2 regions of the Pseudalkalibacillus berkeleyi genome follow, and region 2 is predicted to be linked to the other one. Evidence: riboswitches for the same ligand, from Rfam matches in the RefSeq annotation. Region 2 holds a riboswitch; the other holds the start of a gene.

Region 1 (16,714 bases), on a different contig from region 2:
CTATGTCCAGCTGTATAATCAGGCTTGATGTCATATTGTTCTAGTGCCCTTAGAATCGCAATACTTGTCGTCAACAATGCAGGTTGTGTATTTTCTGTACGTTTCAATGTTTCCTCAGGACCATTCTTAATGATATCTGATAAATCATAATCAAGACGTTGATCGGCAATTTTAAAGACGGCTTCAGAACGTTCGTTTTCGTTCGCCAAATCTTGTCCCATCCCTACCTGTTGTGAGCCTTGTCCAGGAAATAGAAATGCTATTTTCCCCATTTTCTATTCATCTCCTTCATGTTGCGTTGCTTTTTCTCTAATAATAGACACCATGTCGTGTTCAACCATATGACGAGCTTGACGTATTGCATTCAAAACGGCTGTTTCATCTGAAGATCCGTGTGCCTTAATTACAGGTGCTTTTAAACCGAACAATGCAGCTCCGCCATATTCACTATAATCTAATTTACTTTTAAGTGCTTTGAATTGAGGCTTAAGCACTGCTGCCGCTAGTTTGCTTTTTACGGAACTCATAAGTTGTTCCTTCAACATCGCAAAGATTGACATCGCAGTACCCTCAATTGTTTTTAATACTAAATTTCCTGAAAACCCATCGCATACGACAACATCTGCAATACCATCTAGTAAGTCACGCGCTTCGACATTGCCGACAAAATGTATTTGTTCGGACTGTTGTAACATTTCGTAGGCTCTCTTCGAAAGTTCATTCCCTTTTCCTTCCTCAGTTCCTACATTCAACAAACCGACTCTAGGGCGATCAATATTTCTCACTTGTTGGCTGTAAACTGTGCCCATTAATGCATATTGAAGCAAATGCTCAGGTTTCGCATCCATATTTGATCCAACATCTAGCAATACGAACCCTTTCCCATCCAAAGTTGGGAGAGTTGGTGAAAGTGCTGGCCGATCAATCCCTTTAATTCGACCGACATTCAATAGACCCGTTGTCATTAATGCACCTGTATTACCTGCAGAAATGCATGCATCTGCTCTGCCTTGTTTCACTTCCTGTGCTGCAAGAACCATTGAAGCATCTTTCTTTCGCCTAACAGCTCTAACAGGTTCATCATCACTGGTTATTTTTTCTGATGTATGTATGATCGTAATACGGTCGGTACTATCCATATGTTTGTTGATTTCAGTTTCATCACCAACAAGAACGATTTCTAAGTCTTTATACTGTTGAACGGCTTCTAAAGCACCTAGGACAATCTTTTCAGGTGCATGGTCACCGCCCATAGCATCTATTGCAATTTTCATCAGTCTTCTTACGTCCTTTCTATGTTGCTTTTGTTGGAGCGGAACATTGTAAAGATACCTTCAAATACAAGCTCTTGTTCAACATAGCTCTTCACTTCAACAATCGTCCGATCAGATTTATGTTCCTTAACGGACGCTTTTGCAACAACTCGTTCTCCAACTTTCACTTGTCTTGTAAAACGAATTTCGGTTTTATTCGTTAACGCAAGTTCATCATTGATGATTGCAACAGCCAAGGAGTTGGCTTGTGCAAACAAGTGATGGCCTCTTGCAATATCATGTCTTGAGAAAACGTGTTCCTTTTTTATATCCAGAATGGAAATGGCTGATTCATCAAGTTGCAAATCAACAATCTCACCAATGACATCTTCAATTGAAAGTGCCTTTACCTCATCAAGCTGTTGTTGAGCTACACTCTTTATTCGTTCTCTAAGCTCTGGAATCGATAACTCCAAACGATCTAGTCGAATCGTTTGCACACTAACTTGAAATTGATTAGCCAAATCCTCATCTGTGATGAATGGGTTTATCAAAATTGTCTCTTTCAGCAACTGCTGTCTTTCCTTTTTATTTCGCTTCATTGCTTCACCATCTCTTACTCTTATGAGTAGGTACTAAAAGTAGTATATAGTTTTAAATACTTATTTTCAAGGATTAGTCGGTTAATCCAGTTCCTCCCAATGCTCAATTTGTTCCAAAAGCCAAGATCGTAGTGGTTCGTATTTTTGATCTTCCCAGAACGCTGTAGAGTTCACCATCGCGGAGGCATCCTGACGAGCTACTTCTAATGCACGGTAGTCATGAACAAGGTCAGCAACCTTAAACACAGGCAAACCACTTTGTTTCTTCCCAAAGAAGTCTCCTGGTCCCCTAAGCTCTAAATCTCTTTGAGAAAGTTCAAATCCGTCATTTGTTTCCGTCATGATCTGCATTCTTTCTTTCCCAACGTCCGTTTTTGGATCAGCAATCAGTATGCAATAAGACTGTGCGTCCCCTCTTCCTACACGTCCTCGAAGTTGGTGGAGCTGAGATAATCCAAATCTTTCAGCATCATAAACAACCATAATTGTTGCATTAGGTACGTTCACACCTACCTCTACAACAGTAGTGGAAACGAGAATTTGAACTTCATTTCTGCTGAATTTGGTCATCATCTCTTCCTTTTCTTCTACATGCAACCTTCCATGCATTAAACCGACATTGTAGTCGGTAAAATAAAGCTGTAATTGTGAATGAACATCTACTGCATTTTGAAAATCCATTTTATCCGATTCTTCAATAAGCGGACAAATTACATACGCTTGTCTGCCATTTTCTAATTCTTTTAAGATAAAAGAAAGTACACGTTCTAGCATGCCATGCTTCGCCCAATAAGTTTCAATAGGTTTTCTACCAGCAGGCATTTCATCAATTGTTGATACATCCATATCTCCAAAAGCACTAATTGCCAATGTTCTCGGAATCGGTGTAGCTGTCATAAATAGTACATCAGGTGTGATTCCCTTTTGCCGAAAAACTTTCCGTTGGTTAACCCCGAAGCGATGTTGTTCATCTGTAATCACTAAGCCAAGATTATCGAATTGAACATCGTCCTGTATGAGTGCATGCGTCCCTACAAGTAGATCGATAGACCCGTCCGCAACACGTTCTAGAACTAACGCCCTTCTTTTTCCTTTGACAGAGCTTGTTAGGATCTCTACTTCTATATCCATGTCGTCAAATAATTGCTTCAAAGATTCATAATGCTGTTCAGCTAATATCTCAGTAGGAACCATTAATGCTGACTGCATACGTGCCGTTACTAATGCATACATACTGATTGCTGCTACAATCGTTTTTCCAGACCCTACATCCCCTTGGAGCAAGCGGTTCATTCTGAACTTAGATTGAATGTCATTGAGAATTTCATTTGTAACCCGTTGTTGTGCGCCAGTTAACGGAAATGGTAATGATTGAATAAACTCTTGGACTTGCGTTTCGTTTAAATGTCTAGCCTTACCATCCGTCTTCTCTTTTTCTTGCTTTCTCCACCACTGCATCCGTAATTGGAATAAAAGGAGTTCTTCATAAACAAAATATCTTCTTGCTTGTTTCAGGTGATCATGAGTTTCAGGCATATGAATCCACTGTAATGCTTTGTTTCTGTCAATTAACTTATATTGTACTTTCAAATCACTCGGCAGAACTTCCTTAACATATTGACTGTATTGCTGAACCGTCTGATGCACTACATTTCTGACTCGCTTTACAGTCCAGTCTCCTTTAATGGAATAGATCGGTTCAATTTTATCTGTGCTTTCTTGGAGACCAAAAGTGACATGCTGTCCTGTAACTGTTAGTCGGTGTTGATCCCATTTGCCTGTAATGGTAACAGGTTGTCCAATAGAAAATTGTTTTTTAAGAAATGCACGGTTAAAAAACACTGCATTCACAAGATATTTTCCTACTAGGACTTTTACAGTCAATCTGGACTTCTTTCTTCCGAAATAACGTAAAGAAGGTTCACTATGAACCTTCCCTTCTAATGTCGCTCTCTCATCATGTTTCAAATCTGTTATTTCTTTGACCTGAAAATCTTCATACCGATAAGGAAAATACATGAGGAGATCTTCCACAGTGTAAATTTTCAGGTCGGTTAACTCCTCTGCTCTTGCCTTACCGATTCCTTTTACTTGTACGACAGGTTGTTTCAAATCCATTATTTTTTATTTAACGGCACTCCATAAATTTTTGCTTCTAATTCTCTACCAGTTGGAGTAGCCGCCAATCCTCCTTGTGCTGTTTCCTTTAGTGCTGTCGGCATTGATTCACCGATCTTATACATTGCGTCAATGACTTCATCACATGGAATTCTGCTTGTAATGCCTGCAAGAGACATGTCAGCCGCAGTAATTGCAATACTTGCACCAATTGCATTTCTTTTCACACATGGGACTTCCACAAGTCCTGCAACAGGATCACAAACGAGCCCGAGCATATTTTTCAACGCAATCGCCATCGCTTGAGCCGATTGTTCTGGAGACCCACCTGCCAGTTCTACAATTGCTGCCGCCGCCATACCTGTCGCTGATCCAACCTCAGCTTGACAACCACCTGCAGCACCAGAGATGGATGCATTGTTCGCAACTACAAAACCAAATGCGCCTGAAGTGAATAGGTAACGTACCATATCTTCTCGACTCGGATTTAACTTATCTCTTAGCGCAAATAACGTTCCAGGTACAACCCCTGCAGACCCAGCAGTTGGCGTAGCACAGATCGTTCCCATTGCAGCATTTACTTCGTTCGTTGCAACCGCTTTACTTACTGCATCCAATACAGTTTTGCCAGCTAAACTCTTTCCGCTTTCAATATATTTTTGTAGCAGGACAGCGTCACCACCTGTTAATCCAGAGTGGGATTTGACACCTTCCTTAATCCCTTTTTCAACAGCTTGTTCCATTACATTAAGGTTTTTCTCCATTAATTCAATAACAGTATCTCGGGTGCGTCCGGTTACTTCCATCTCTTGTTGAATCATCACTTCTGAAATAGGTATATCTTGTGAAACCGCTCGTTCAACTAATTCACTGACATTACGGAACATCATACATACCACCCCTTATAATTGTGATTACCCTTATAATTGTGATTAATCGTTAATTCTTGTTGCTCTTGTAACGTGAGGAAGTTTCTCAATTTCTTGAATAACGGCGTCTTCTAAATTTTGATCGACTTCAATCGTCATAAGAGCCTCACTTCCTACTTCTTTCCTACTTACTTCCATATGTCCTATATTAATTTCAAGCTTGGCTAGTAAATTTGCAACAGCGGCAATAGCACCAAACCGATCGTTATGAACGACAAGGAGAGCGGGGTGGTTCCCTGATAAGCGAAGTTCGAAACCATTCAATTCAATAATTTCAATTTTTCCTCCCCCTATTGAAATACCTACAACTTCAAGTTCACCATCTTTGTCGCCAAGTCGAATTCGGGCTGTATTCGGATGATCGGTCAATGCATCTTCCTCGGTCATTTTTACTTTGATACGTTCTTTCTTTGCAATGTTCAACGAATCACTAATTCGCTCATCAAATGTATCAAAATCTAAAACACCACCAACAATTGCCACATCAGTGCCATGTCCTCGGTAAGTCTTTGCAAAAGACCCGTAAAATGAAATATGTACCCATTCGGGTTTCCTAGCGAAAAGAGAACGAGCTACCCGTCCTATTCTAGCTGCACCAGCAGTATGCGAGCTTGAAGGTCCAATCATAATTGGGCCAATGATCTCAAAGACACTTTTAAATTTCATTTTCAATTCCTCCATTCAAGCGTAAATGGATTGCCTCTTAAATGTATAGCTGATTTTCGCCACAGGGATACTCGCTTTCCGCGGACGGTTCGGGAGCCTCAATTGTTTAGGAAGCGCTTGTTTTGACCCTTCTGAGCCTCCCCTGACCCGCTTTTCCGCAGGAGTCTCGCACCCCTTTAGCTTCAATCATTTAAATGAAGATCTACAATCGAATGCAACAAAGCCAAAGTATAAAGAATATTCCTATCTGATCAATTGATTATGGTTTGATCATGATAGGAATATTAAATAACACTTACTATTCGACAGATATGATATACGAGTAAATCGGTTGTTTTCCAGGGTGGATCTCAACTTCAGCATCTGGATAAGCTTCGCCAATCCATGCTTCAAGTTCATTAGCTTCTTCTTCGTTAGCATCTTCACCATAAATTATCGTTACGATTTCATCATCGTCACTCATCATTTCATTTAGAAGAGATTCTACGGCTTCTTTTTGGGTTTTCTTAGAGGTAACAATCTTGCCATCAAAGATCCCCATGAAATCATCTTTATTAATCTCTACACCATCAATAGATGTATCACGAACTGCAAATGTAATTTGACCTGACTTAACATGTCCAGCAGCCTCAGACATGGTTGTTTGATTATCCTCAAGAGAAGAGCTTGGATTAAAAGCAAGCAATGCAGAAATTCCTTGAGGTACTGTTTTCGTCTTAACGACAGCTACATCTTCATCAACAACTGAAGCAGCTTGTTCTGCCGCCATAACGATATTCCCGTTATTTGGAAGTACGATCAGCTTTTCTGCATGGGCTTCTTCTATCGCTTTAACAATATCTTCAGTACTTGGATTCATCGTCTGACCACCAGCTATAACAACTGTTGCACCAAGACTCTTGAATAACTCTTCAATTCCAGTTCCCATAGAAACGGTAATGATTCCGAATGGCTTCTTTTTCGCCTGAACCTTAACCTTTTCTGCAGGTTGATGGTCACTTTCCAATATCGCAGAATGTTGCTCCCGCATATTTTCAATCTTAATATTAATCAAATCGCCATACGTTTGTGCAAGAGTTAGCATATCACCCGGCTCTTCGGTATGTATATGAACTTTAACTAACTCCTCATCAGATACGACAAGCAGTGAATCACCATGTTCATTTAATTTGTTACGGAAATCCTCTTCAGAGAATGGTGCATTCCTCGTCTTTTCTTCTTTAAATTTAACCATGAACTCTGTGCAATATCCGTAGTGAATATCTTCAGTTTTCATATGCATTTGTGCTTTATGGTGCTCTGCGTTGACTAATTCATTCATAGACGGACCAGAAATACTCTCTTCAGGTAATTCTTTTCCTTCAAGTACCGCTAAGAAGCCCTCATAAATTGTAACGAGTCCTTGTCCACCAGAGTCGACAACGCCTACTTCTTTTAACACAGGTAGAAGATCAGGGGTCCGATCTAATGAAGCTTTCGCTTCTAGTAACGTTTGTTCCATCACATCAATTAAATCGTCTGATTTCCGAGCAGCTTTTGTTGCTTTCTTAGCAGAGTCTTTTGCAACTGTGAGAATCGTTCCCTCTACCGGTTTCATTACAGCCTTATAGGCAGTCTCAACACCTGATTCAAGCGCTTCTGCAAACAGCTTTGTATCAATGGAGGATTTACCTGCTATCGCTTTTGAAAAGCCTCTAAACAACTGGGAAAGAATAACGCCTGAATTACCTCTTGCCCCCATTAATAGACCTTTCGAAAACAAGGATGCTACTTGATTAGCATCGTCTGTATCCAATCCTTTTACTTCTTTCACTCCAGAAGTAATGGTTAAATTCATATTTGTTCCTGTATCACCATCTGGAACAGGGAAAACATTTAGGGCGTCCACCATTTTTACATTTTTGTTCAGGTTTTCAGCCCCGAAAATAAACATCTGGGAAAGTTGTTTCCCGCCTAACTTCTTTACAGTCACGAATTCTTCCTCCTCGTTACGGGTTTGTCACCCTTACACCTTGAACAAAAATGTTTACCGAATCTACTGACAATCCGAGCATTTGATCAAGTGTATATTTCACTTTTGTTTGAACGTTGTGAGCTACTTCAGATATCTTCGTTCCATAGCTTACAATGATGTACATGTCTATGTGAACTTCATCCTCTTCCTGACGAACAACAATTCCTCTACTGAAGTTGTCCCGCTTTAGAAGCTCAGTTATGCCATCCTTAATTTGCTTTTGAGATGCCATTCCGATAATACCATAACAATCAATCGCGGCTCCACCTGCAATTGTAGCGATCACATCGTTTGAAATATCAATTTCTCCATACTTTGTTTTCATTTCTATAGACATGTAGAATCCTCCCTTGGATTTAATGACCTATGACTAGTGTCATTTTACTATAATATCTTACATTTTGAAAGAATATATCATCTTTTCCTATTATCATGTCAAGTAAATAAACTTGATAAACCTTGTTGCAATCTTATATTTCTCATGCTAATATAGTGTAGTGTTTTCGAATAAACGATAAACTGCATTAATTCTTTTATTTGCAATAAAGGAGGTTCATTCACAATGGCTAGAAAATGTGTTGTTACAGGAAAAAAGACAAGCTTTGGAAACAAACGTTCTCACGCGTTGAACACTACAAAACGTAAATGGGGAGCGAACGTACAAAAGGTTCGTATCCTAGTTGACGGTAAACCGAAGCGAGTATACGTTTCTGCTCGTGCCTTGAAATCAGGTAAAGTAGAACGCGTTTAATTTCTATAATACGCGAAAAAGAACCCACTGAAGGGTTCTTTTTTTATTTGTATCGTTTTATTGAAAGTTATTGGTGATATCTTCGAAAATCAATTATATTTTTAACAGAGTTAGTTTGTATAATACTTTTCATACAACGATTAAAATAATACAAACAAAAAAGCACCTCTGTTGGTGCTTTTTTGTTTATCCTTTCTTGAATGACCCTAGGACCGCTCGAACGAATCCCCCTAAAAATTTTGGCAGCTTAATAGTATAAAATTTCATAATTCCGCCTCCTCCAACGTTAGTTTCCGTAAGTAACCTTACCGGAAAAATAACATTCTATTTAAGTATATTCGTCTACTTAGAAATAGTACCCGGAGTTTTAATTTCAATTTCAGTCTTTGCTTCTTACCACCATAATTATGCCGTCATCAAATGAATAAGTACCTTTTTTTGTTACAAGCTCATTTGAAATACATAAAGTTGAACCCCAGTGCAACGTTGTATTTGTTAATGGATATTTGAATCCAGTCAATGTAATCCCGTTGACAACTTGAGTGGTAGGTAGGAAAGAGAGATATGGATATTGTTGATTTTCCGCTACTGTATAAGCTCCTGGTTTCTTCAAGAATATCTGATTATTCCGATCCACTATTTTCATTTCCACGTTCCTGTCAAGTCCTAGCTTCAACAATTGGATGTTAATCAGTTCATGATCAAGACGACCACCAGTCCCCCCGAACAATAAGATCTCGCTTGGGTTTTGGTCCAACGCCCAGTGTATCGCCAACTCTAAATCCGTCATATCCTTTTCACTTTCAAATGAATGAATATCAATATTCTTACTCGACAACATGTTCAAGTCTTGTTTAGAAATGGAGTCAAAATCTCCAAAAGCAGCACTTGGTGTAATGCCACGATTCAAAAGGTAGATGACGCCTTCATCAACTCCTACGTAATTGCGGTCATCTCCCTGCTCCAATGTGTCAGGGAGCAGATGACGTGGACCACCAGCGACAAGACAAATGGCATTCATATTATGAGCCTCCATGGATCAGTTTAGGTGCCGTTTTGGATAATAGGACTAGTAATATGACGGTTAGTATAAAGGTTGGAGCAATGTATGAAATGTTATAAGAAAATGAGTAAATGAATACAGGTGTTCCTTCTGGTGCTTGATCAGCAAAAAATGCCATTCCAGAAATCACATGGCTTGTTAATCGCATTAGACTTCCAATAAATGTCCCTATTATTATGAATATAACCCTTTTCACAAAAGTATGATTCCAATCAGGTCTAGCTAGCGCTGCTAATCCAACACCCATAAACGCTAACGGATAGTCTAATAGGACTTGCAAGAAATAGTATATATATGGATTAATCAATAATTGTAACAATCCAATCATTAGGCCAGTTAAAATACCAGCACCCAATCCTCTTCTAAAAGCCATAATGAAAATCGGAACCATTTCTAATGACACTGAGCCCCCAAATGCCCATGGTCCACCTATTTTGATGAAACCTAGTATGATACCTAATGCAGCCATAATAGCTACTTCAGCCATCATCAATGTTCTATTCTTCATGACCATTAATCTCTCCCTCTTATTTCTATAGTATCTAGAGTAAAACAAAAAAAGCAACTGCATAGAGTACAGTCGCTTTCGTATATCTTGAAGTCGTTGAAAGCCAACTTCCCTCCGCAGGTTTGATCCTGTTCAGGTTATCAGGGTCAGAAGCATACACTTCACTCTCAATCTCTTAAGGAGATTCCCCTAGTGGTTTCTTTACAATATTTAATTTCTAACGTTAATTATACACCACGAATGGCGTCAATTGCATCTTTTCTGTTTTTCTTCTTATAAATCGCTGAACCTGCTACCAACACATTCGCACCATGCTCTACACATAATTTCGCTGTTTCAGGATTTACACCACCATCGATCTCAATATCAATATCTAACCCTTTTTCTTTACATAGATCAGAGACCGATTTTATTTTCGGTAGTACTTGTTCAATAAACGATTGACCTCCAAAGCCTGGGTTGACAGTCATTAGCAAGACAAGATCAACATCTCCAATGATGTTTTCAATCGTACTTACAGGCGTATGTGGATTTAACACGACACCTGCTTTAGCGCCATTTTCCTTAATCAAATGAATGGTCCTATGTAGGTGAGGACAAGCTTCTACGTGAACTGAGATAATATCTGCACCCGCTTTAGCAAATTGAGGGATATATTGATCTGGATTCTCGATCATCAGGTGTACATCCAAAGGCAATTCAGTAATGGGACGGATTGCATCCACAATCAGTGGTCCTATCGTTATGTTTGGAACGAAATGACCATCCATGACATCAACATGGATATAATCCGCTCCTCCCTGCTCGACATCTTTAATTTCTTCTCCTAATCGGGAGAAATCAGCTGATAGAATCGACGGTGCTATTTTCGTCATGTCTAGTACCTCCGTTGTTTTTGGTCTTTAATCTCCTCTAAGAATTGTACGTAGTGGTCATAACGGAATTGCGAAACTTCTCCGTTTGATAATCCATCTTTCACCGCACATTTAGGCTCAGAAGTATGGGTACAACCTCTAAATTTACAATTTGGTCGTAAGTCGCGCATCTCTGGAAAATAAATCGATAAGTCTTCAGGTTCCATATTCACAAAATCTAGAGAGCTGAATCCAGGGGTGTCTGCTACAAGACCTTCACCAAAAGGTATCAGTTCAACATGTCTCGTTGTATGTTTCCCTCTACCAAGATGATTGGAAATTGCATTCGTTTCTAAGTTGAGTTCCGGATTCAATGCATTTAACAAGGTTGACTTGCCTACACCAGACTGCCCTGCAATGACAGTAACTTTATCTTCGAATATACTTCTAACATCCTCTAATCCCTTTTCTTCTATGGAAGATGTTTCAAGTACGTTATAACCGATGTCACGATAAACACTTAACTCTTTATTAACGTTTTCATTTTCTTTCAGTAAATCCAGTTTACTTAGACAAATAACAGGGAGAATCTCATTAGCTTCTATATGGACAAGAAACCGATCCAAAAGAAGTGTACTAAAGGTAGGTTCGAGAGCAGAGAATATTATCAGCGCTTGATCCACATTTGCAATAGGCGGTCTGACTAGTTCATTTTTTCGATCCATTAATTCTAGAACATAACCATCCGTCTTATTGCTGGACTCAAATACAACATCATCACCAACAAGAGGGGTTAATTTCCGTTTCCGAAAATTCCCTCTCCCACGACATTGATAAATCTCACCTTCACTTTTTACATAGTAAAAACCGCTCAACGCTTTAATAATTGTTCCTTTTGCCATGCAATTCTCTACTCTCCATTCTGAAAGTTTTTCGCTTCTTCAAATGTAAAAGAGTTGCTAGTAAATTCCTGATCATCTACAAAAACTGTATAGCTTCCTGTACCGTCATAAGCAACAGTCAATGGAATATCGTACATTTTCGTTTCAGATATTTCTTCTTCAATGATCGTTTGTTCACCATTCGCATCCTTTGTTACGATTCTAACTTTCTTCGATTGCTTCTTCTTGTCTTTTTCCTTATCTTTATCATTACCATTACCAGGTTTCTCATTATCAATTTCGATTTCCACATTATCCTTAATTGTAATTGGATCAGGTACACCTTTTGATAACGTAACGGTAATCTCATCTCCAGCTCTGACAGATTCTCCGGCTGCTGGGTCTGATCTGATAATACTTCCTTCTTTTACAGAGTCTGATATTTCACGTTCACTTGCCTCTTTAATCGTTATCCCGTTTTGATCACCATATGCTTTCGCTTCATCTAGGGTTTTCCCTTCAAGATCAGCGAGATCGAATGGAGGTGGTCCGCTGCTTACATACAAGATGAGCACCTCTTGTCCTGGTATAACTGATTCTCCCGCTTCCGGAAATTGATCAATAATGACACCTTCATCATATTCTTCACTAATACGTCTAGATGTTTCTACACTTTTATACAAGTCTTGAACCTTCGTACGTTTTACATCATCTTCTTCTTTACCTATATAATTCTCCACTTCAAACTTTTCAGGACCTGTACTGACAATTAACTTTATTGTGTGATTTTCTTTAACATTCGTACCTGCTGAAGGCGATTGTCTAATGACATTTCCTTCTTTCACTTCAGCACTCGGCTGTTCTTCCTTCTCCGGATTGAGTCCTGCATCTTTCAGTTTTTCATAGGCTTCTATATAAGGCATATTGATGACATCTGGTACAGGCACATCATCAGTTTGCAAAATTTCAGGCCATATTGTTAATGCAGCAACTCCAGCAATACCAAGAAATAATAGAATAGTAAATAGAATTGCAATCCAATTCTTCTTCTTCTTTTTCTTCTTATCCTTGTTCGATTTTTCATCATGATTTTCATTGGGTGGGATCTTTGTTGTTTGAACCTGCTCCATAGATCCTCCAATAGGAGTCAGTACCTTTGTCGCTTCTTCATCTTCTTCTATATACAACTTAGGCTCATCAAAACGGTCAAAAACTGTAATCAGCTGTTCTTCAAATTCTTGTACACTATCAAATCGCTTATTTGGATCCTTCGCCATCGCTTTCATAATAATGTTTTCAATACTTTGTGGAATGTCTGGATTAATTAGTTTAGGTTCCGGAAATTGATCCTGTAAATGCTTTAAAGCAACTGAAACCGCCGACTCACCAGAAAAAGGAAGCCTCCCAGTCGTCATTTCGTACAAAACGACTCCTAGAGAATAAATATCAGATTTGTTGTTTGCTATGCCGCCTCTTGCTTGTTCAGGCGAAAAATAATGCACGCTTCCAAGTACCGAATTCGTATGGGTAATTGTTGCAGAAGTAGCGGCTAATGCAATCCCAAAATCTGTTACTTTGGCATTTCCTCTCTTATCTATTAATATATTATGTGGTTTAATATCTCTATGAACGATGTGATGTTCATGCGCATGAGCAATCGCTGAAGAAATTTGCTTCATAATTTCTACAGTTCGTTCAGATGAAAGTGGACCTTCTTCTCTAATAATTTGCTTCAACGTCCGACCTTCGACATACTCCATAACAATGAAGTGCGTTAGATCTTCTTCACCTACATCTAGTATATTAACGACGTTAGGATGGTTTAGGCTTGTCGCTGATTCAGCTTCTCTACGAAACCTACGTATGAAATCATCGTCTGTTGAATATTCTGATCGGAGTACTTTAACAGCTACAAAGCGGTCTAATATTAAATCTTCAGCTTTATAGACTACAGCCATACCGCCATCACCAATGATCTCTAAAATCTTATAACGATCACTGATTCTTCTGCCTATCATTGTGATGCACCCTCTTCAGAATTGTCATCATTATAAAGCAAAATAAGGGTTATGTTGTCTTCCCCACCGGCTTCATTTGCCATTGACACTAATTGATTCCCTTTGTCCTCAAGTGATGCTGAACTCGTTACGACATCGACAATAGATTGATTCGACACTTTGTTCGACAATCCATCAGAACAAAGTAGTAGATAGTCCCCACTTTGCCATTCATAATGTAAATCATCAATATCAACTGATGGATCGGTACCTAGTGCCCGGAGAACAACATGTCTTCTTGGGTGATACTCCGCCTCTTCATGTGTGATTTGACCCGATTTCACAAGTTCATTTACTAACGTGTGATCATCTGTCAACTGAGTAATCGTACTGCCCTCTATCTTATAGCACCTACTATCTCCTACATGTCCAATATGTAATTCACTTTGATTTGCACGAACGATGACTATTGTCGTCCCCATGCCTCGACATTCTGGGTTTTTCTCTGCATAGCTATAAATATTATTGTTAGCGCCTTCAATTAATGAATGAATCGTGCTTTTCGTATCATCATGATCGTTCATATATGTATGGAGATGATCGTTCATATAATTGACTGCCATTTGACTGGCAACATCACCAGCATTATGTCCACCCATTCCATCTGCGACAACAGCAAAAACATCCGAGGCAGAGATATGAATCACTGCCCCGTTGTCTTCATTGTGTGCTCTTACTTTACCTTGATCTGTCTGAAAGAATGCCTTTAACAACCTTCTTCACCTCGTTTACGTCGTTTCGTCACTACGCTCTTTTGCACGCAGCTGACCACAAGCTGCATCAATATCGTGCCCTTGTTCTCGACGGATCGTAACATTGACGCCGCGTTCGCGTAGGGTACGCTCAAACTTAAATATTTGATTCTTAGGCGTACGGACGTAATCTCTCTCTGGCACATGGTTTACAGGAATTAAATTGACATGACATTTGATGTCACTAATTAGATCAGCCAATTGTTCTGCATGTTCAACTTGGTCGTTTACGCCACCGAATAGTCCATATTCAAATGTAACGCGACGACCGGTTTTTCGAATATAATACCTAATAGAATCCATCAAGTCATCTAATGGATACATACGGTTGACAGGCATTAACCGGCTCCTAATTTCAGTTGAGGCAGCGTGAAGGGAAATAGCAAAATTAATTTGCATACCTTCATCAGCAAAGTCATAAATCTTCGGAACGACTCCACTCGTTGAAATCGTTATGTGACGAGCACCAATGTTCAGTCCTTCATCATGGTTGATGATCCGTAGAAATGACATCAATCCTTCATAGTTATCAAATGGTTCTCCAATTCCCATAACGACAACAGAGCTAACTCGCTCATCTGTTTCATCCATTGCGCGTTGAACTTCTAATACTTGCGCTACAATTTCTCCAGCTTTCAGATTACGTTTCAATCCACCTAAAGTTGATGCACAAAACGTACAACCTAGCCTACAGCCTACTTGTGTTGTAACACAGACGCTATTTCCGTATTCATGTCTCATCAGTACAGTTTCGATGGAATAACCATCTTCTAATTCAAACAAAAATTTAATTGTTCCATCTTTTGACTCTTGTCTGACCACTTGCTTAAGTGGTGTAATAACATACTCATTCTCCAACTTCTCGCGTAATTCCTTCGAGAGATTCGACATCTCCGCAAAATTTGTTACACGTTTCTGATAGAGCCACTCATATATTTGTTTTGCACGAAATGAAGGTTCACCTTCTTGTTTCAACCAATTCTTCAAATCCTCATATCCTAATGAAAAAATGGACGATTTAATGTCAGGATTCGTTTGTTTATCTGTTAACGGTTTTAACAATGGTCCATCACCGCCTTTTCTGTTAGTTTGATTTTTTTCTTAATGATGCAATGTAAAACCCGTCGCTATCAAAATACTGTGGGAGTACTTGGAGTTCTCCTTTTGTACTTGATATATAAGGCTGTACGGATGTAGGCATTCGATCATAAAATGAAACATCCCATTCAAATTCTGGGTGCTCTTGTAGAAACCGCTCTATTTGATTTCCGTTTTCCTCTGCTTCTATTGTACAGGTACTATACACTAATAATCCACCTGGTTTGATTACACGAGCAACAGACTCAAGAAGTTCGTATTGTACCTTTTGGATTCGCTCGATATCAGAAGGTTGTTTAGACCATTTAATATCGGGTTTTCTTCGAATGACACCGAATCCAGTACAAGGTGCATCTAACAACACTCTATCAAAAGAGCCTTCTTGAAATAAGTTTGCAGCCTTCCGGGTGTCCATTGTAATCGTATTAATGTTTGCTAAGTCTAAACGCTCAATTTGCTCTTCGATCAAGTTTACTTTGTGTTCATGCAAATCAATTGCAGTAATTTCTCCTTCGTTCTTCATCCTTTCAGATAAATGTGTTGTCTTTCCACCTGGAGCAGCGCATGCATCTAACACTTTCTCACCAGGTTGAGGATCAACTGCATAACCAACCAACATTGAACTTTCATCTTGAATTGTCAAAGAACCTGACTTGTATAGGTTTGTCCTCGGAAGATTTCCTGTTCGCATCTTTATGCCTACAGGTGTAACAGAACTAGGTTCAGCATATACAGCTTCTTCTTCAAGTTGTTGAATCACTTCATTAACCGAAGTCATTTTAAGTGAATTGACTCTTGCTGTTACTGAGGGTGGTGTATTATTGATGGTACACATGTCTGTTGTGTTTTGTACACCTAATTGATTAATCCACCGTTCTAGTAACCACTGAGGATGACTACACTCAAGCGCTAATTGTAACGCTTTTCCCTCTACAGATGCAAGGGATGGAAGACCTTTCCTCTGGACATTCCTCAATACACCGTTTACGAAACCAGAAATGCCCTTATGACCTTTCTTCTTAGCAATGGTAACAGCTTCATTAAGAATTGCATGGTCAGGAACACGATCTAAATAAGCCATTTGATAAACAGATAACCTAAGGAGAACGACTACCCAATCATCAATTTTAGACAATGGTTTACTAATAAAGAAATTCAAATAATAATC
Region 2 (16,714 bases):
CTTGATCGTTTGAATGGCCACCTTTAATGACAACGTTCGCAGCCCCCATCGCATATAGCTTTTTGGCAGCGAGCATACGATCATCTGTCGTTTCAATTTTCATGTCAGTAAGTACTTCTGCTTCTGGAATATTGGGTGTAATCACATAAGCAAGTGGCATCAATTTCGTTTTTACCGCATGAATGGCGTCATCTTGTAAAAGTGAAGCTCCACCTTTTGCAATCATTACGGGATCAACAATCAATTTAATCCAAGCATTCTTCTCAACGAATTCGGCGACTTTTTCAATAATTTCAGCACTGTATAACATGCCTGTTTTCACCGAATCGGGTTGGAGATCCGCCGCGATCGAATGCAATTGTTCCTCTACCGCTTCAACAGTCATCGGATAAACAGCCTGTACACCGAGGGTATTTTGAGCGGTAACAGCGGTAATAACCGACATCCCGTACACTTCGAGCTCTTGAAACGTCTTTAAATCGGCCTGAATACCAGCACCGCCACCACTATCCGAACCAGCAATCGTTAAAGATTTGTAGATCATGGTCTTCCATCTCCTTTATCCTAGATATCGATGGTACATCGTTTTTGCTTCCGAAATGTCTTTCGTACCATGAATCAAAGCTCGACCATCTCTGAACAAGACCATCCTCTTTTCGCCAATCGTAAAGGAGAGAAGAAACGGATTACGTTCAACCTCTCCGCCTTGCGTAGATAACCGATCCGCTACTTCCTCAAGGTTCCAGTCTCGTCGTTCTGGTGGTCTAATTTGCACCGTGTCTCTTCCACATAAGACTGCCGTTTTCATCTGATTTTCAAAGGACAAATTGGGATACGTCGGATTTTCACCACATGACAAACACGATTCCTTCTTCGCCTTCGTGACATTAATTGCAGTGTGCTGATTGCTCCAAAGGTCGAATGATACTAACTTCTTTCTTAGTGCCGACCAATCCTCCACTAAAATTTTCAACGCCTCTGCTGCTTGGTACGCAACGACCATCTGAACAGTCGGACTAATGATGCCAGCCGTGTCACACGTCAAACCACCGATCGGAACACTTTCAAGTAAGCAATTCAGACAAGGTGTCTCCCCTGGAAAAATCGTAAAACTAATGCCATAACTGCTGACACAAGCCCCGTAGATCCAGGGAATCTCATGCTTTTGAGAAATATCGTTGATCATCATCCTTGTGTCGAAGTTATCTGTTGCATCAAGAATGAGGTCGACACCTTCAATTATTCGCTCTAATTCTTGAGGTGTTGCATCAAGAATGAGTGCTTCAATTTCTACATCTGAATTGATGTCTTCCAATCGATTTTTCGCAGCCATAGCTTTCGGAATTCGATTGTTTGCATCTTTTTCAGTATAAAGTTGTTGGCGCTGTAAATTACTCGACTCGACATAGTCTCGGTCAATCACTGTCAGTTTACCAATTCCAGCGCGAACGAGCACTTCTGCATTGCCAGTTCCAAGCGCCCCAGCTCCTATTAGAAGTACGTGCTTCTCCCTAATTTTCTGTTGTCCATCTATACCAATAGGTGCAAATAACGTTTGTCTTGAATAACGGTCGTTCAACCTATGCTCATTCCCTCCATTGGACTGCTTGCTGTTGCAAAACGTTTCTTCGGAATCCTCCCCGCTTCAAAGCCAAGTCTTCCAGCTTCAATTCCGAGCTTCATCGCTTCAGCCATTTTCACTGGATTTTCAGCAGCCGAGACGGCAGTATTGAGTAAAACCCCGTCCGCACCTAATTCCATCGCAAGTGCAGCATCGGCTGGAGAACCAATTCCCGCATCTACAATGACCGGTACATGAGATTGCTCGATAATAAAGCTCAAGTTAAGCGGATTGATGATGCCTTGACCAGAACCGATTGGTGAAGCGCCAGGCATGATCGCATGTGCCCCTAATTCTTCTAATTTTCTGGCAAGAACGACATCATCTGATGTATACGGAAGTACTGTAAAGCCTTCCTTTAAGAGCTCTTCAGTCGCTTTTAACGTTTCAACTGGATCCGGTAACAACGTTTTGTCACAGCCAATTACTTCTACCTTTACCATATCACAAAGACCCGATGCTTTAGCGAGCTTAGCATGACGAACCGCTTCCTTCGCCGTTTTCGCTCCAGCCGTATTTGGGAGCAGTGAATACTTCTCTAGATTTAGTTTTTCTAGAAAGTTCGGTTGGCTCGGTTCGAAGATGTTCATACGTCTTACTGTGAACGTCAGTATTTCTGCTCCTGACACTTCTACTGCTTCCTTTTGCACATCAAAGTTTGGGTACTTTCCGGTTCCTAATAGTAATCTCGACTCAAATGTAAAGTTACCGATTTTCAACATATCATCCGCCTCCTACAAATTGTACGATTTCAATCGTATCTCCATCCTTCACTTTCGTTTCAGGATGGGCACCTTTTTCAAGAATCTCTTCGTTATGCTCAATCATGACGACACGCTCGCCTAATTGAAAATGTTCAATTAAGTCTGTCACACATCGAACCGTTTCCGGTACCGATACTTGCTCACCATTTATACGTAATTTCATGAAAGATCAACTCCCGTTTTTCGATTGATTTGGAATGCTGATTTCCACTCAGAATCCATTTCTACTCCATCTATTAAATCTGCAATGACCTTACCTGTAATAGGCGCGAGCAGAATCCCATTGCGGTAATGTCCTGTTGCAATGTAGAGCCCTTTCTTACCCTGATGCTCTCCGAGGTAAGGGACACCATCCATCGTTTGTGGACGAATACCAGCCCACGCACTATCCCACTCAGCCCTCTTCAGTTCAGGAATAATATGCATTGCACATTCCATCAATTTCGCTATCCCTTCAAGTGTCACCGTTTCATCAAACGTGTCCGCCTTTTCAGTAGCACCAATAATCAGTCTGTTATCAGCCTTCGGAACGATATAACAGCCGTCTGAAAAAATAGTTCCATTTACAACCCGCGTGGTCGTTTTTACTGACATACACTCGCCTTTTACAGGGTACGTTTCAAGCGTTACTGCCGCTTCTTTCAAAAGAGCTTCACTCCAAGCACCACCAGCGACAATCACGTTATCTGCGTAAAATTGTCTAACAGCTGTTTTGACACCGACGACTCTGCCGTCTTTTTCAAGCAGTTGTTCGACACCCGTATGCTCAAGGATTTCCGCGCCAAGAGCGACTGCAGATGTAGCAAGCGCTGTCGTGAGTGCTGGTGCTGAAACTTGACCGTCATTCGGCATATACATCGCACCGAATGTTAGGAGGGAGAGTGCTGGTTCTTGATCGCGAAGTTCAGTAGGCGTCACCCAGTATGCCTCTTCTCCTAATTCATTTTGAATCCGAATCAATCGTTGAAGCTTTGACACTTCTCGCTCTGCCGTAGCCACCTTATAAATACCGTTTTGCTGAAGCTCAATATCTATGCCACTTAATTGCTTCAAATCTTCAGCCAGATCGGGGAACATCAATCGGCTTGCTTTGGCTAGTCGAAATAACGGGCTATTGTCCTCAAGCTCCGTTTGCGCGCCGAGCATGCCCGCCGCTGCACTAGATGCTTTTCCAGCGACCTGCCCCTTTTCTAACACAAGTACTTTGTTTCCTCGTTTGGATAGGTTGTATGCGATCGAACTTCCAATCACGCCTGCGCCAACTATAATTGCATCAAAGCTCTGCTCCATACTGCACCTCCTCAATACGATTTCGATATTCTTTTACATCAGCCAAAGGATCGTCGGCTTGTAAAATTCCTGACATGACTGCTATGCCGCTAGCACCTGCTCGAAAGACGTGTGGAGAATGATGAGGCGTTATTCCACCAATGCCAATGACAGGAATGTTCACTTGTTCCGTTAGCTGTTTGAGCTGCGAAACGCCCCTCGGAAAAAGGTCTGGTTTGGATGCTGTATGAAATAGATGTCCGAACAAGAGATAATCTGCTCCTTGTTTTTCAGCAATGATTGCCTCGTCTACGGAATGAACGGATTTCCCGATTCTTAAATTAGGGAAGTTCTTTTTAACATGATGGACGCTTAAACTGTGGTACGCGAGCTGAACGCCATAAACATCTGTCACTTCAGCCACATCAACGCGGTCGTTAATAATGATTTTTCTAAGTGGCACCCCTTTGCCAATTAACGTTTCAACGATTTCAGCTACCTCTAAAGCCGTTCTCGATTTTTCACGAATATGAATGAAGTCGACGTATTCATGAATGATGCGCGTTATCTCTGAAAATTCTTCTTTTGTTTGTTTACCTGTAGATATGACATGGATGGTCGGTTTCAACAACTCTTCTCACCTCCCTAGTAAACTCAACTTTCGTAGCGAACATCCTCGACCGGAAACATCGGCCACACTTCCGCTGTGTAATAGGATAAGAGGATCATTGCAACTAATAGGAATACGAAGACGCCATCGTTCGTCGAAAAACCGATTCGATAATAATAGGTCCGCTTTCCTTCACCTGTGAACCTTTTCGCCTCCATCGCTACGGCAATGCGATGTGCTCTACGAATACTCTGAGACAATAAAGGAATTGAATACGATTTCAGTTTAAAGAATAACGACCGAAAACCACGCTGTTGCTGGACCCCTCTTACCTTCATCGCATTCCGGATTGTGAAGAACTCCTCAATCATTATCGGAATTAACCGCATTCCGGCCATAAAGCTATAAGCATATTTAGGGTTCAACTTCGCTTGTTGCATTAACGAGTAGAAGAGATTGACAGGTCTTGTTGTCAGTGTGAACGTCAAACCGAGTGTCGCGAAAATAAGTGCTCTAAACCCGAGATGAATGCCTCGATAAAAACTCTCCTCCGTTATGTGAATGAGCGCCCATTTCAACCAAGTCGTCTCCCCTTTTCCGAAAAAGATCATGGATGACGCCGTTGATATAAAAACAACGAAAAAAGGAATAAGAATAAATGCGAGCCTTTTCTTCGGATGACCGGAAAAGAACCAAAATAATATGAACGAACCAACCGTCAAATAGACCAACCAGTTCAACTGATGAATGAACAGAACGAAAATAAACATACCAATCATGAGGAAGAGTTTAAGCGTCGGATTAATTTTATGAAGCCAGGTTTCCGCGTATTGAAAATCTAGATTCATAGTAAACACTCCAATACTTCCTCTTGTTCATTTGACCTGACCACTTGATCATCTACTAACTTTCCATTTTCAATAGTCCAAACGCGTGTTGCAAAGTGATCGACAATGTTGTTGTCATGCGTCACCATCAGAATCGTTGCTCCGTCTTGCTGAAGGCCATGTAACATTTCTAGTAAAGCGAACGTGTTCTTAGAGTCCTGTCCGAAGGTCGGCTCATCTAACAAGAGGACTTGCTGATCGCGTATGATGGATGCTGCGACGGATAACCGTCGTTTTTGACCTATAGAAAGCTGATATGGGTGGTGCTTGTCGAGCGATGAAAGATGAAAACGCGCGAGCAACGCCTCCACTCTCGTTTCCAGTTCCTGTTCAGGACGATTTTGCAGCCGCAAACTATAAGCCACTTCGTCATACACGGAATTCGTCACGAATTGAAATTCTGGATTTTGAAAGACGAACGTCAACGCTTCAGGAAGTTTCTTCACTTTTTTACTGAAGAGCTCGTAAGTTCCTGAAGTCTTAATGAACTTCATGAGTGCGTAAAGAAGGGTTGATTTCCCTGCTCCATTTTCACCCGTAATCGCAATCCATTCGCCTCTTTTTACGATAGTGTTCTCAACCTCGATTTTCGTTTCTTTTTGCCGGTACCCTTTGAATTGCTCAAGATGAAGAATCTCTTCATCTTGAGGGTTTACTTTTTCAGGTGAATGATAGTCGTTCCAAACACCTGGGTACCAAATCCCTTGCGTTCTCATCGTTTCCTTGTGAAGAGTGAGAACTTGTTCTTTCGGACCATCCGCAATCATCTCTCCTTTTTCGTCAAAGAGAATGATTCTGTCGATGAGGTCAATCACATGCTCCAGCTTGTGCTCAACGACGATAAGCGTCTTGTCTGCGCTGACCTTTTTTACCGTATTCCAGATGCTTGCCGTTCCTTCTTGGTCGAGTAACGCTGTCGGCTCATCGAGAAACAAGACGTCTGGCTCCAGTGCTAACACTGACGCGATTGCGAGACGTTGCTTCATCCCACCAGACAATGTGTGGATGTTTTGATGGATGTCATCAAACTCAAGCCCTACACTCGTTAAAAGCTGTCTAATTTGGGGACGCATTTCCTCACGAGGTATTTGCAGGTTTTCAAGTACAAAGGCTATTTCCTCATCAGCATACGGCATACAAAATTGTGAATCTGGGTCTTGGAAAACATATCCCCAAGACTCCGGTAGTTTGATAGATTCAGCTTTCATCGGTACCTCTACGGAATTTGGAATAATCCCTGAGAGAACTTGAAGGAATGTCGATTTTCCACACCCAGAGGGACCGAGCAACAATACCTTTTCCCCCTCATTTATTTGAAGCGAGAGGTCTTTGAAAAGTAGCTCCTGATCACCTGGAAACTTAAGGCGCAATTTCTCTAACTTAAGCATCGTCACTCACCCCGCTTATTGATTTAACGCTTCGTAATCCTCTTTGGAAGCTGGTCTCACTAGGTTCGTCACCCCAGTTTTTTCGAGTGCTTTTACGAGTAGATAAGCTGCCACACCAGCAATTAAGATGGATCCGATGATTCTAAATCCTAGGAATAACGATAAATTCCAAAGCGCTAAGTCCTCGATGTAACCTTTATAGTAATCCATGATGATTGATCCGATCGCTGAACCGACGGCCGCTAAACTGACGACCAGCACATCCGCACGTTTATAACGGAATGCTGCGAAAACGAGTTCTGCAAAAAGTCCTTGAACGACTCCGAACAATAGCACTTCCAATCCCCATTCAGAACCGACGAGGAATTCCCCTGATGCTGCTGCCACTTCTGCTAGGAAAGCAACACCAGGCTTCCTGATAATTAGGAATGCCACTGTTGCGGCCATAAACCACATTCCATAAATGAGCTGATCAGCGTGGAGTCCGAACGGTTTTACAAAATAATAAAGCGGCCCCCAAAGTTTATACACAATCCCAAACACAATAGCGATGACGATCGTCACGAGAATATCTGTTAGCTTCAGTCCTTTATTCATGATTATTCTCCTTTACCAATTGGAAGTTGCGCCTCAATATCGACTGGCCACTTTTCTAACGTGTACGCCATATCCCAGAATTCAAATTCATATTGACTGCTTATAATAAAGTGCTCTTTCATTCGTTCACGGTCTGCTTCGGTCACCGTTTCGGCGATTTCATCGAGACGGTTGATCTGCTCCTCAACCAATGTGCGGAACCACTCACCACCATAAGCTGCTATCCACTCTTGGTAGATCGGTTCTTCTGGCTTGAAGCCCTTCATTTGCTCGCCAATTTCGTAGTACAACCAGTAACACGGTAAAATGGCAGCGATAATGTCACCGAGATGTCCATTGTGAGCAGCACGGTACATATGGGACGTGTACGCATAAGCTGTCGGAGCAGGCTTGAAGCTTGCTCGTTCCTCATCCGTTATACCGAGCAGTTTTGAAAATTGTTCATGAAGTGAAAGCTCAGCTTCATATGTGCCTTGGGCGTGAGACGCCATGCAAGCGGTCGTCTTCATGTCTTGAGACTTTGCGGCTCCGAGTGCCTGGACTTTTGCAAAATGAGATAAGTAATACGCATCCTGTAGTACGTAATAACGGAAATTTTCAAGTGGTAATGACCCACCTGCAATTCCAGTTACGAATGGATGCTTGAAGCTAGCCTCCCAGATTGGGTCTGCTACTTTCCTAACGTACTGTGAAAAAGACATATGAAACCTCTCCTTTTATCCAGACGACCCACTATTACCGAAAGACGCAATCACTCTGACTAGCTTGATGGTCACTCGAAGAACACCGAGGAGGCAACAAGTTATCTGAAGTGATCCAAGGAGCTAGAAAAAGCTTCTAGCAAATAAAAAACCACTTTCCATATTCAGGAAAGTGGTTGTAAGTTTGTTCGGCATAAGTCGGTATGTAACTTCTAACCACCACTTCCCTACGCTGGTATCAACCAGATCAGGTTCCAAGGGTCTTAAAGCTATACTCTAATCTCAGCCTTTATGAGAAGGCACCCCTAGTGGATCGTCTATTAAATTATTTTTCGATGTAATCGTACCACGTATATTTAGTTTGTCAAATTAATAATGTGAAAATCGCTCATTAGAGCGATTTTTTCCGAATTGATTTTGGTTGAATCGGTCGGGAAATTCAGATATGAACGATAAACGAATTATATGCACGATAATTTTGATATTTGCACGATAAACAGAATTTATGCACGATAATTTTGATATTTGCACGATAAATTGATTTTATGCACAAAAAAAGATCCACTCAGCTTCTGAGCAGATCTTCTTATTTCACGAGTGAATTTTTGAATGCGTAGATCACTGCTTGCGTCCGATCTTGCACTTCGAGCTTCTCCAATATGTTGCTGACATGTGTTTTCACCGTTTTCAGTGCAATGACGAGCTGATCCGCGATTTCCTGATTCGTTTTTCCTTCAGTCATGAGCATCAACACTTCAATTTCGCGGTTCGTTAACTCTTCATGAGGAGGACGCGCATTCCCACGCCGCATTTTCGTCATCATTTTCCCTGTAACTTCGGGTTCCAAAACCATCTCACCATTATGTGTTGCGCGAACGGCATCCGCTATCTCACTTGCTTTCGACGTCTTCAACATGTAACTCGTTGCGCCACTTTCAAGCGCTGGATACACTTTTTCATCGTCTAGAAAGCTTGTCACGATTATGATCTTCGCTTCTGGCCATTGATCGACGATCCTTTTCGTCGCTTCAATTCCATCCATTTCTTTCATGACGAGATCCATCAAGATCACATCAGGGCGCAACTCCAGCACTAAATCGACTGCTTCTGCACCATCGCTTGCTTCTCCAACGACTTCGATATCCTTCTGGTTGGATAAATAAGACGATACACCGATCCGCACCATTTCGTGATCATCAGCAAATACGACCCTAATCATTGCCTTCCTCCTCCTCTCGAATAAGTGGTATGCGCACTTCTAGACGCGTTCCTTTTTTTGGTACACTTACAATCTTCATCGTGCCACCAAGCTCCAATGCCCTTTCATGCATATTTTGCAATCCGTAAGATCCAGTCTTACTTGATTCAATGTCAAATCCGACACCATCGTCCACTACGCGTAGCAAAACCGTCCCATCGCGCTCAATACAAAGCACTTCAAGCGAATCCGCTTTCGCGTGTCGGAGCGTATTCGAAATCGACTCTTGTAAAATTCGGAACAAATGATCTTCTACACCCTTTTTTAGGGGAATCGATTCAATTTTCCACTGGATTTCAAGCGGCACTTTTTGCACGAGTTCGGTCAACAATTCCTTAATGCCTTCTTCAAGGGTTTTCCCTTTCAAAGCGACAGGTCTTAAATGTAAAAGCAAGGCGCGCATCTCAAGCTGGGATTGATGAATCATTTCCTCAATCAAATTCAATTGCTTACGCTCGTTCTCACTTTTTCCCGTTTCGGATTCATTGACTGCTGACATTAGCATAGACGCTGCAAACAGCTGCTGACTCACTGAATCATGTAGTTCACGTGCAAGGCGGTTCCGTTCTTCACTCACGACTTTTTGAATACGCTTCTCTTGATCTTCAGCACGTTCATTGGCTAATTTTTGCGATAAACGGGTTTGTTCTGAAACATGTTGCTGTACTTTATCAAGTTGCTTCCACATCACATTAATCTCTTGTGTGCTCGATTGCTGTTCTTCCACCAGGCGACCTTGTCCCATTTGTGTCAAAGCCGCCGTCAGAGCCTCTAGTTGCTTCCGCAAATAATATCCAGAGCTAAATCCGAATACTAATCCGACTAAAATACTGAGTCCAGGTGCGAATAAAATAAACGGTAAATCAAAGATCTTTCTTGTCCAAAAAAGGGACCAGTCTCCGATTGGAAATACAAGAATAAACACACTCAACAGAACGATGAACAGTGTGAAAGAGAGAGTAAAGCCTAACACGACTTGGCGCTGGATGATGCTCATGATCGTTTCACCTCAAGATCTCCGACGATCATCGAGGTGATGATCTTCACTTTTTGCTGGGCACGATCATAACCCTCTGTCTGAAAGGATACCGTTTGATTCACCATCTTTGGCTCGTTGTATCCGAGCACGCTTCCGGTTCCAGCAATCACGGAATGACTCACACTAACGTCCATTTCGTAAGGCACAAGAATCTTCACATTCCCTATGAAACTACGAATGACAATGACCGATTCGCCTTTTGGTAGTACGGTATTAGCTAAATCAATAACCGTATCGCCTATCCCACATTGAATATTTACATCCTGCCACTCATATACCTGATCCGACGTCGTCTGTCTTCCGTAAATGGTATTCTTCAAAAATGGTGTACGCTTTATCGTTGGACCGTCGCTCGCAACCGTTGGGTTTTCATGGATCACTGGTTCAATATAGGACGGTGCTTGCTTAGACTGTGCAAACCGAATCGCTGCGTAAATTAATACAGCGAAAAGTAGAAATTTAAATGCGAGTGTATTCAGGAGTGTAATCGAAAAACAAATCAATCCACCCCAAAATAGCAGCTTGCCGATTTTCGAAGCGTACTTCTTTCGACCAACGTAAATGGCTCCTGCGGCTAATGCCAGTAAGAAAAGTGGACCTGTTCCATGAAAGGAGATCTCAAGTAATAGCAAAACGATTCCGATGATCATCAACCAGCTCATTTGGTCTGTTTTTGTCCAATTCATTAGTCAGGCCCCCTTCCCATCTATATCTATGTGTAAAAAAGCGAGATGATTGAAAAGGCGTAGCAGTACCACGCCTTTCTTATTAGCATACCATTATTCATTTAAACTGTAGTAGAATTTTCCTGATTATTTAATTCTTTTTCAAGCTGGGCAATTCGAGCATCAATCGTGTGCCTGTGATAGCCTGTATTCACTTGATGCTCTAGGCGGTCAAGGTATCTCTCCATTTCATCAAACTTTGAAAATGATTTGCTCTTTGGCTCGTCTGATGCCAGCACTTTGTCCATGCGGTGATTTGCTCGCGTCATGTTTTCGCGTCCCATGATCTCCATGCGCTTAATGTACATGTCCTTCAGCTTATGCTTCATACCCTCATATTTTTGCTCAAGCTCTTCGAGGTGCTTTTCCGCTTGGTCTTTCGAAGCCTTCAGTCGCTCAGCTCTCGCACTGTACTGCTGGTATTCTTGTAAAGCAAATTGGTGTAGCTCCTCTTCACCAGCCTTGGAGGCAATCTCCGCCTGATGCTTTCTCTTTTCCGTGAGCTCAGCCGCTTTTACATACTCGCGTGTAAATTCTTCACTTAGTAGATACTGCCGTTCAACGAGCTTACGGACCTTCTCGACTTCCTTTTCACAATCCCGCAAATACTGGTTCAATAGCGCAATTGGATTTTTTCGTTCCTTTTCATCTAACATTTCATGAAAGTCAGCTTCGACCGTGTTTTTGATTCGTTTAAAAAGTTTCGCCATCGTTTCATTCTCTCCTTTTATTAGTTTCGGTTTAATTCCGCCCATTCGCGTTCAAAGTTTGTAAATGGGTCCTCATCTTCAGGTGGTGGTGATTGTACGTTGTCTTCTTTCTTCCATTCCTTGTACACGATATATAAAATGTACAGGGCAGCGAGTCCTAAGATGGCAGGTACGTTGGAAGCCGCAACACATAATGCTATGAATCCTACTACCGCCCAGAGTACTTTCTTGGATGTTTGATCTGTTTTGGTGAATTGTTTGACTGAGTAGTATAGGACGACAAGGCTGATCGCAAGCCCGATCATAGGACCGAGATTTGCGAATGCGATGATTGCAGCGACTGCTCCTAGGATAAAGAGTCCAATCTTTTTCATCGTTTCTGTTCCCTCCTTCTTTTCTTGTTTCTATCGTACCTCGGTTACTGTTTAGGTATAAGGAGCCTCAGCTTTAACTTTCACTAAGACTTGAGGCGTAGTGTGGCATCCGTTTTAGGAAGGGTTGGACAAAAAGGTGGAGTACAAAACAAAAAAACACCCACCACATTGCGTGGTGAGTGCGAAAGACTCGTGTTTTACTTTTATTTAAATGATTTGACGCCTAGATAATGATCCTGCCAATAATCGATGCTTAAATCAGACACTTCTACTCCATCAGACCCAGCATGAATCATCTTATCGTCGCCAATGTAAATACCACTGTGGGAAGCACCTTCTGTATCATATGTGCCTTCGAAAAAGACAACATCCCCGACTTCTGGTGAATCTACTGTTTCACCATCGTATTTCCACATGTCATCTTCAACTCGGTGGAGATCAACTCCTGCTTCTCCAAATACGTATTGGATGAAGCCGCTGCTATCAAAGCCTTCTGGGGTTGTCCCTCCCCATACATATGGTGTTCCAATTACACTTTCAGCTATTTCAACAACGTCAGATTCTGAAGCTTGGTCATCTGATTCGTTGGTAGTGTCTTCAAGTTCAACTGAATTTGAAGATGATGCGGAAGATAAAGCTTCTATTGTTTCAGGACCTGCTACGCCGTCTGTCGTCAGACCTTTTTCGGCTTGGAAATCCTCTACTGAATCCTCTGTAATCGGTCCATAAATGCCATCAAGGTTATATGTATAATAACCTAGCGCTTCTAATTCAGTCTGAAGATCTTCTACTGCTTCACTCCGATCTCCATTTTCTAGAACCGTTGTTTCTTCTACATCTTTGCTAGTATCCTTTTGTTCGGTAGGCATTGAGTCAGCATTCGCCAGCACACCGCTACTTAAAACGGGGGATAGCGCCATAGTCGTGACTAAAGCCGATGAAATCACATATTTTCTTGCAGACGATCTTGATGTAAACATTGAATTCCTCCTTGATGAATCTTTGTTTATTAATCGTGCTGAATCGGTTTGAGAAAAACTGAGTTCTTCAAACCAATTCCAAGTCTATCAGAGGAACACTGTAAAGAGGTTGCTGTGGCATTAAGAGGATATATTAATCTGTTTACACTGAAAAATCCCCGCAACAGTAAGCATTTTAGTGTTTATTTTCATTTTAAGAATATAAAAAGCACCCACCACATTGCGGGATGAGTGCTTCGTTTGTCATATATATGGTTGATCCTGATAAAAATAGTTGGGTTTGACAATTTTGTTCTTGTAAGGTTTATGAAAAATATGGGTTGTAGCTGGAGAAACGGGTGGAATGAGCCAAACCCAGTTACCTGTCACGTTTCTACCGCTCGATTGTTCTTTCTCTTCAAACTTCTTGAATTGTTGTGCGGCAGTATGGTGATCAACGATACTCACGCCATCTGCCTTGAACGAATGGAGCACGGCTACATTCAACTCAACCAATGCACGATCTTTCCAAAGCGTAATGTTCGTACTCACATCCAAATCCAATATGGAAGCGACCTTTGGCAACAAATCATATCGATCTTGATCTGCGAGATTTCGTGCTCCAATTTCCGTCCCCATATACCAACCGTTAAATGGTGCTGCCACATACTCGATGCCACCAATCTCAAGCTTCATATCGGAGATCATCGGGACGCCGTACCACTTCACATTCAAATCTTCAAAAGCTGGGTACTGTGGATGGCGAATGTGGACCTCGAGCACTTTGTCCCTAGGAATCTCAAACCATTGAGGCTCATCCTCCCCGGTCTGCACAACGAGAGGCAAGACATCAAAATGTGTCCCTTCACCTTGCCAACCAAGCTCTATACATTTTTTCGTAAATTCAATGGATGCTGGATCACCGATGAAACCATGTTCCGTCTCATAACCTGCATAGCGTAAGAGTTGATGATTCCATACCCGAACTTGATCGGCACCATTTTTACGAGGTTTGAAAATCGTAATTGTTGAACGGATTTTCCCGCCGTTTGTCGCATAATCGATATGTTCAAGTAGCGCGTCTCTCACATCAACGGCAGTCTCCACATCGCGTGCATCGATGACTTTCAAGCTTTCCCAGAATAGCCTACCAATGCATTTATTACTATTCCGCCAAGCAACTCGAGCTCCGTATTCTAGCTCTTCATATGTATGTTCATAATGACCGCTCAACTCAATCTCGGTCATCACTTTATCTATTCGTTCATCGATTTCCCCTTCAGGTTTCCCGAGCTCTGTATAACAATTCGTGATGAATTCTACTGCTTCTTGCTTCAAATGTATGTTCAAGTCATTAACCTCCATAAAAGCTTCACACTAACTATACCATCCCTTAATCACACTTATGAAATACTTGAACCGGGTTTCCATGATATACTATGTCCAGAAACTATTGTATGCAGAAAGGTGTTAATCAATATGAACGGGCAAAACCGCACAAACATAAAACCTGGAATTGAAGTCGATATCGTCCTTAAGCAGAATCAACGGACCGGAAAGCTTACGAGAGGTACGGTAAAAGACATCCTTACTAAATCAAGCTCACATCCACATGGTATCAAAGTACGTCTTCAAGACGGTCAAGTCGGTCGCGTAAAAGAGATCATCAACACAGAAGAAAGCTGACCAATTGGTCAGCTTTCTTGGTTACTTTTTATGAAATAAGTACAATCCGAATCCGAGTGTGTCTCGTCCCCACCGTAGATACGTATTGCGCCATTTGCTAATTCGATCACTCATCCAATCAACATCGCTGTCATCTTCGTTTTCAAGACAATACTTTTCGATGGATGATGAATACAACCATTCATAAGCATCCCATTCATCCTCGTTCGTAACAGATGCCCACATTGGCACTAATCCGAGATCTTCTCCGACTTGTATGTTTCCTGCATGGGTATAGAGCTCTTCTTCCTTTGCGCCAAGTGCGTCCAAGTATGCTGCATGAGGTGTTTTCTTCCAATAGCCTTCTCCAACGAGAATGGATCCACCAGGCTTAACTGCGGCATACATTTGCTCCAAGGTGGATTGATAATCACCAATTGCATGTGTCGCTCCTATACAAATCGCTACATCAAATGCTTCATCGTATTGATGGATCACCTTTTTGGCATCATCATTTAATATCGTCAATCTTCCGGTATCAATACGAGGCCATGCTATTTCACGCGCCTCTTTAATAAATGCTTCTTCAATTTCAATTGCTGTTCCAAACAATTCATGTTTTTCTATGATATCGATCAAGATCCCACATTTTCCAGCACCGATATCGAGTACTTCAGCATCTTTCTTAAAAGGGATCCGCTCTAGTACCTTCAATAATTTTTCCTGACTAACTGGATTACAAATTTGATGGTTTTGATGCGCAATCACTGAAAACTTGTTCTCCACAAGCTTCTCCCCTTTCCACTACTTTTCGTCGACGAGTTCACCTGCGTAGAACGTCTTTTTCTCTAGTGTAAGGTCAAGCTTATTCACAATTCGCTTCAATACTTTCTCCTCACCAGGTGTGACGAGTGATACAATTGTTCCGCTTGCTCCAGCTCGCCCTGTGCGCCCCGCTCTATGAAGATACTGATCCTCATCCTCAGCTGTATCCACTTGGATCACATGGGTCAATCCTTTAATATCAAGACCTCTTGCGGCAACATCCGTTGCAAGCAATAAGTTCGACTTCCCGTCACGAAATTGTTGCAAGGCGTTTTGGCGTTCAATCTTCTTCATTTCACTATGCAATACATCCACTGGAATGCGGTTGTACTCAAGCTTCTCAGTCATAACCGATAGTTCTCCGATGTCCTTACCGAAAGCGAGACCTTTCATGTTTTTCAATCTTGACAGCTTTTCAAGGTTTTTCACTTTATCTCGGCGATCACATACGACATACACGTGATCGACTTTACCGTTCTTTTGCGGTGTACGATTGACCTTCAACACTTGAGGATCTTTCATGAAACTACGTCCGACTTCCTCTGTCTTTGGTGGTAATGTTGCAGAAAACAACAACACTTGCCGCTCACTTAAGGTCGATTTGATGATCGACTGGATCGTCTTGTTATGCTCGGGAACGAGAAGTTGATCACCTTCATCCAGTACGATCGTCTTCACTTCATGCATTTTCAGCTTCTTCGTCTTAATCAATTCTTCTACACGACCAGGCGTCCCAATAATAATTTGCGGATGTTTCTTCTTGAGCTTTTCAATTTGGCGCTTCACGTTTGCGCCACCGATCATCGATGCACCTGAAATTCCGCTACCTTCTGCCCACTTCTGTACCTCTTCAAAGATTTGCATGACTAACTCGCGAGAAGAAGCCATGATCAAAGCTTGAGGATCTTTTTGGTTAGGGTCTATTTTTTCTAGAATCGGTAGCAAATATGCGAGTGTTTTTCCTGTTCCGGTAGGTGATTCAGCAATGACATCGCCACCATCCAAAATTTCCGGGATTGCATCTGTTTGTATTTTAGTAGGTTCTTTAAATTGAGATTTTTCCCATGCCTTTTGTAAAAAAGGATTGGTTATATTCAATGTTTCTAATGTATTTGACATTTTCATTTCTCCTCTACTGAAAGGGATTGTTCCAGTTCTATTCTAGGCAGTTTGCCAAGTTCACATACAAACCGCTTCATTACTAGCCTACACCATGTCTCTCTTTATGGATAGGGTCACAGTTCATAGAGGATAAAAAAGGTACATAACAAAGGTGAACTAAGTTTTTACAAGAAGTAATAACGGGTACAGGAATACTAAAA

What was found. Region 2 has a riboswitch for thiamine pyrophosphate ahead of tenA (thiaminase II). Riboswitches for the same ligand answer to the same signal wherever they lie in the genome.
Region 1: linked by a shared signal. The riboswitch ahead of thiT (energy-coupled thiamine transporter ThiT) and the one ahead of tenA (thiaminase II) in region 2 are both predicted to bind thiamine pyrophosphate.

Annotation. Positions count from the first base shown of each region.
Region 1 covers NZ_JAKIJS010000001.1:921,048-937,761, reverse strand. The annotation lists gene fabD (ACP S-malonyltransferase) at 1-272, opposite strand, end outside; gene plsX (phosphate acyltransferase PlsX) at 276-1,274, opposite strand; gene fapR (transcription factor FapR) at 1,283-1,855, opposite strand; gene recG (ATP-dependent DNA helicase RecG) at 1,937-3,973, opposite strand; gene sdaAA (L-serine ammonia-lyase, iron-sulfur-dependent, subunit alpha) at 3,973-4,860, opposite strand; gene sdaAB (L-serine ammonia-lyase, iron-sulfur-dependent subunit beta) at 4,906-5,568, opposite strand; gene L2716_RS04930 (DAK2 domain-containing protein) at 5,867-7,540, opposite strand; gene L2716_RS04925 (Asp23/Gls24 family envelope stress response protein) at 7,557-7,919, opposite strand; gene rpmB (50S ribosomal protein L28) at 8,145-8,333, shown strand; gene spoVM (stage V sporulation protein SpoVM) at 8,520-8,600, opposite strand; gene L2716_RS04910 (thiamine diphosphokinase) at 8,713-9,354, opposite strand; gene thiT (energy-coupled thiamine transporter ThiT) at 9,356-9,904, opposite strand; TPP riboswitch at 9,997-10,105, opposite strand; gene rpe (ribulose-phosphate 3-epimerase) at 10,132-10,779, opposite strand; gene rsgA (ribosome small subunit-dependent GTPase A) at 10,782-11,660, opposite strand; gene pknB (Stk1 family PASTA domain-containing Ser/Thr kinase) at 11,669-13,657, opposite strand; gene L2716_RS04885 (Stp1/IreP family PP2C-type Ser/Thr phosphatase) at 13,654-14,409, opposite strand; gene rlmN (dual-specificity RNA methyltransferase RlmN) at 14,425-15,471, opposite strand; gene rsmB (16S rRNA (cytosine(967)-C(5))-methyltransferase RsmB) at 15,533-16,714, opposite strand, start outside.
Region 2 covers NZ_JAKIJS010000002.1:99,851-116,564, reverse strand. The annotation lists gene thiD (bifunctional hydroxymethylpyrimidine kinase/phosphomethylpyrimidine kinase) at 1-544, opposite strand, end outside; gene L2716_RS16025 (thiazole biosynthesis adenylyltransferase ThiF) at 560-1,579, opposite strand; gene L2716_RS16020 (thiazole synthase) at 1,576-2,343, opposite strand; gene thiS (sulfur carrier protein ThiS) at 2,345-2,548, opposite strand; gene thiO (glycine oxidase ThiO) at 2,545-3,675, opposite strand; gene tenI (thiazole tautomerase TenI) at 3,659-4,282, opposite strand; gene L2716_RS16000 (energy-coupling factor transporter transmembrane component T family protein) at 4,309-5,112, opposite strand; gene L2716_RS15995 (ABC transporter ATP-binding protein) at 5,109-6,539, opposite strand; gene L2716_RS15990 (ECF transporter S component) at 6,555-7,136, opposite strand; gene tenA (thiaminase II) at 7,139-7,837, opposite strand; TPP riboswitch at 8,045-8,154, opposite strand; gene L2716_RS15980 (response regulator transcription factor) at 8,424-9,056, opposite strand; gene L2716_RS15975 (sensor histidine kinase) at 9,049-10,092, opposite strand; gene liaF (cell wall-active antibiotics response protein LiaF) at 10,089-10,820, opposite strand; gene L2716_RS15965 (PspA/IM30 family protein) at 10,922-11,569, opposite strand; gene L2716_RS15960 (lmo0954 family membrane protein) at 11,590-11,943, opposite strand; gene L2716_RS15955 (C40 family peptidase) at 12,147-12,923, opposite strand; gene L2716_RS15950 (nitric oxide synthase oxygenase) at 13,167-14,267, opposite strand; gene L2716_RS15945 (YwbE family protein) at 14,382-14,588, shown strand; gene L2716_RS15940 (SAM-dependent methyltransferase) at 14,610-15,353, opposite strand; gene L2716_RS15935 (DEAD/DEAH box helicase) at 15,372-16,511, opposite strand.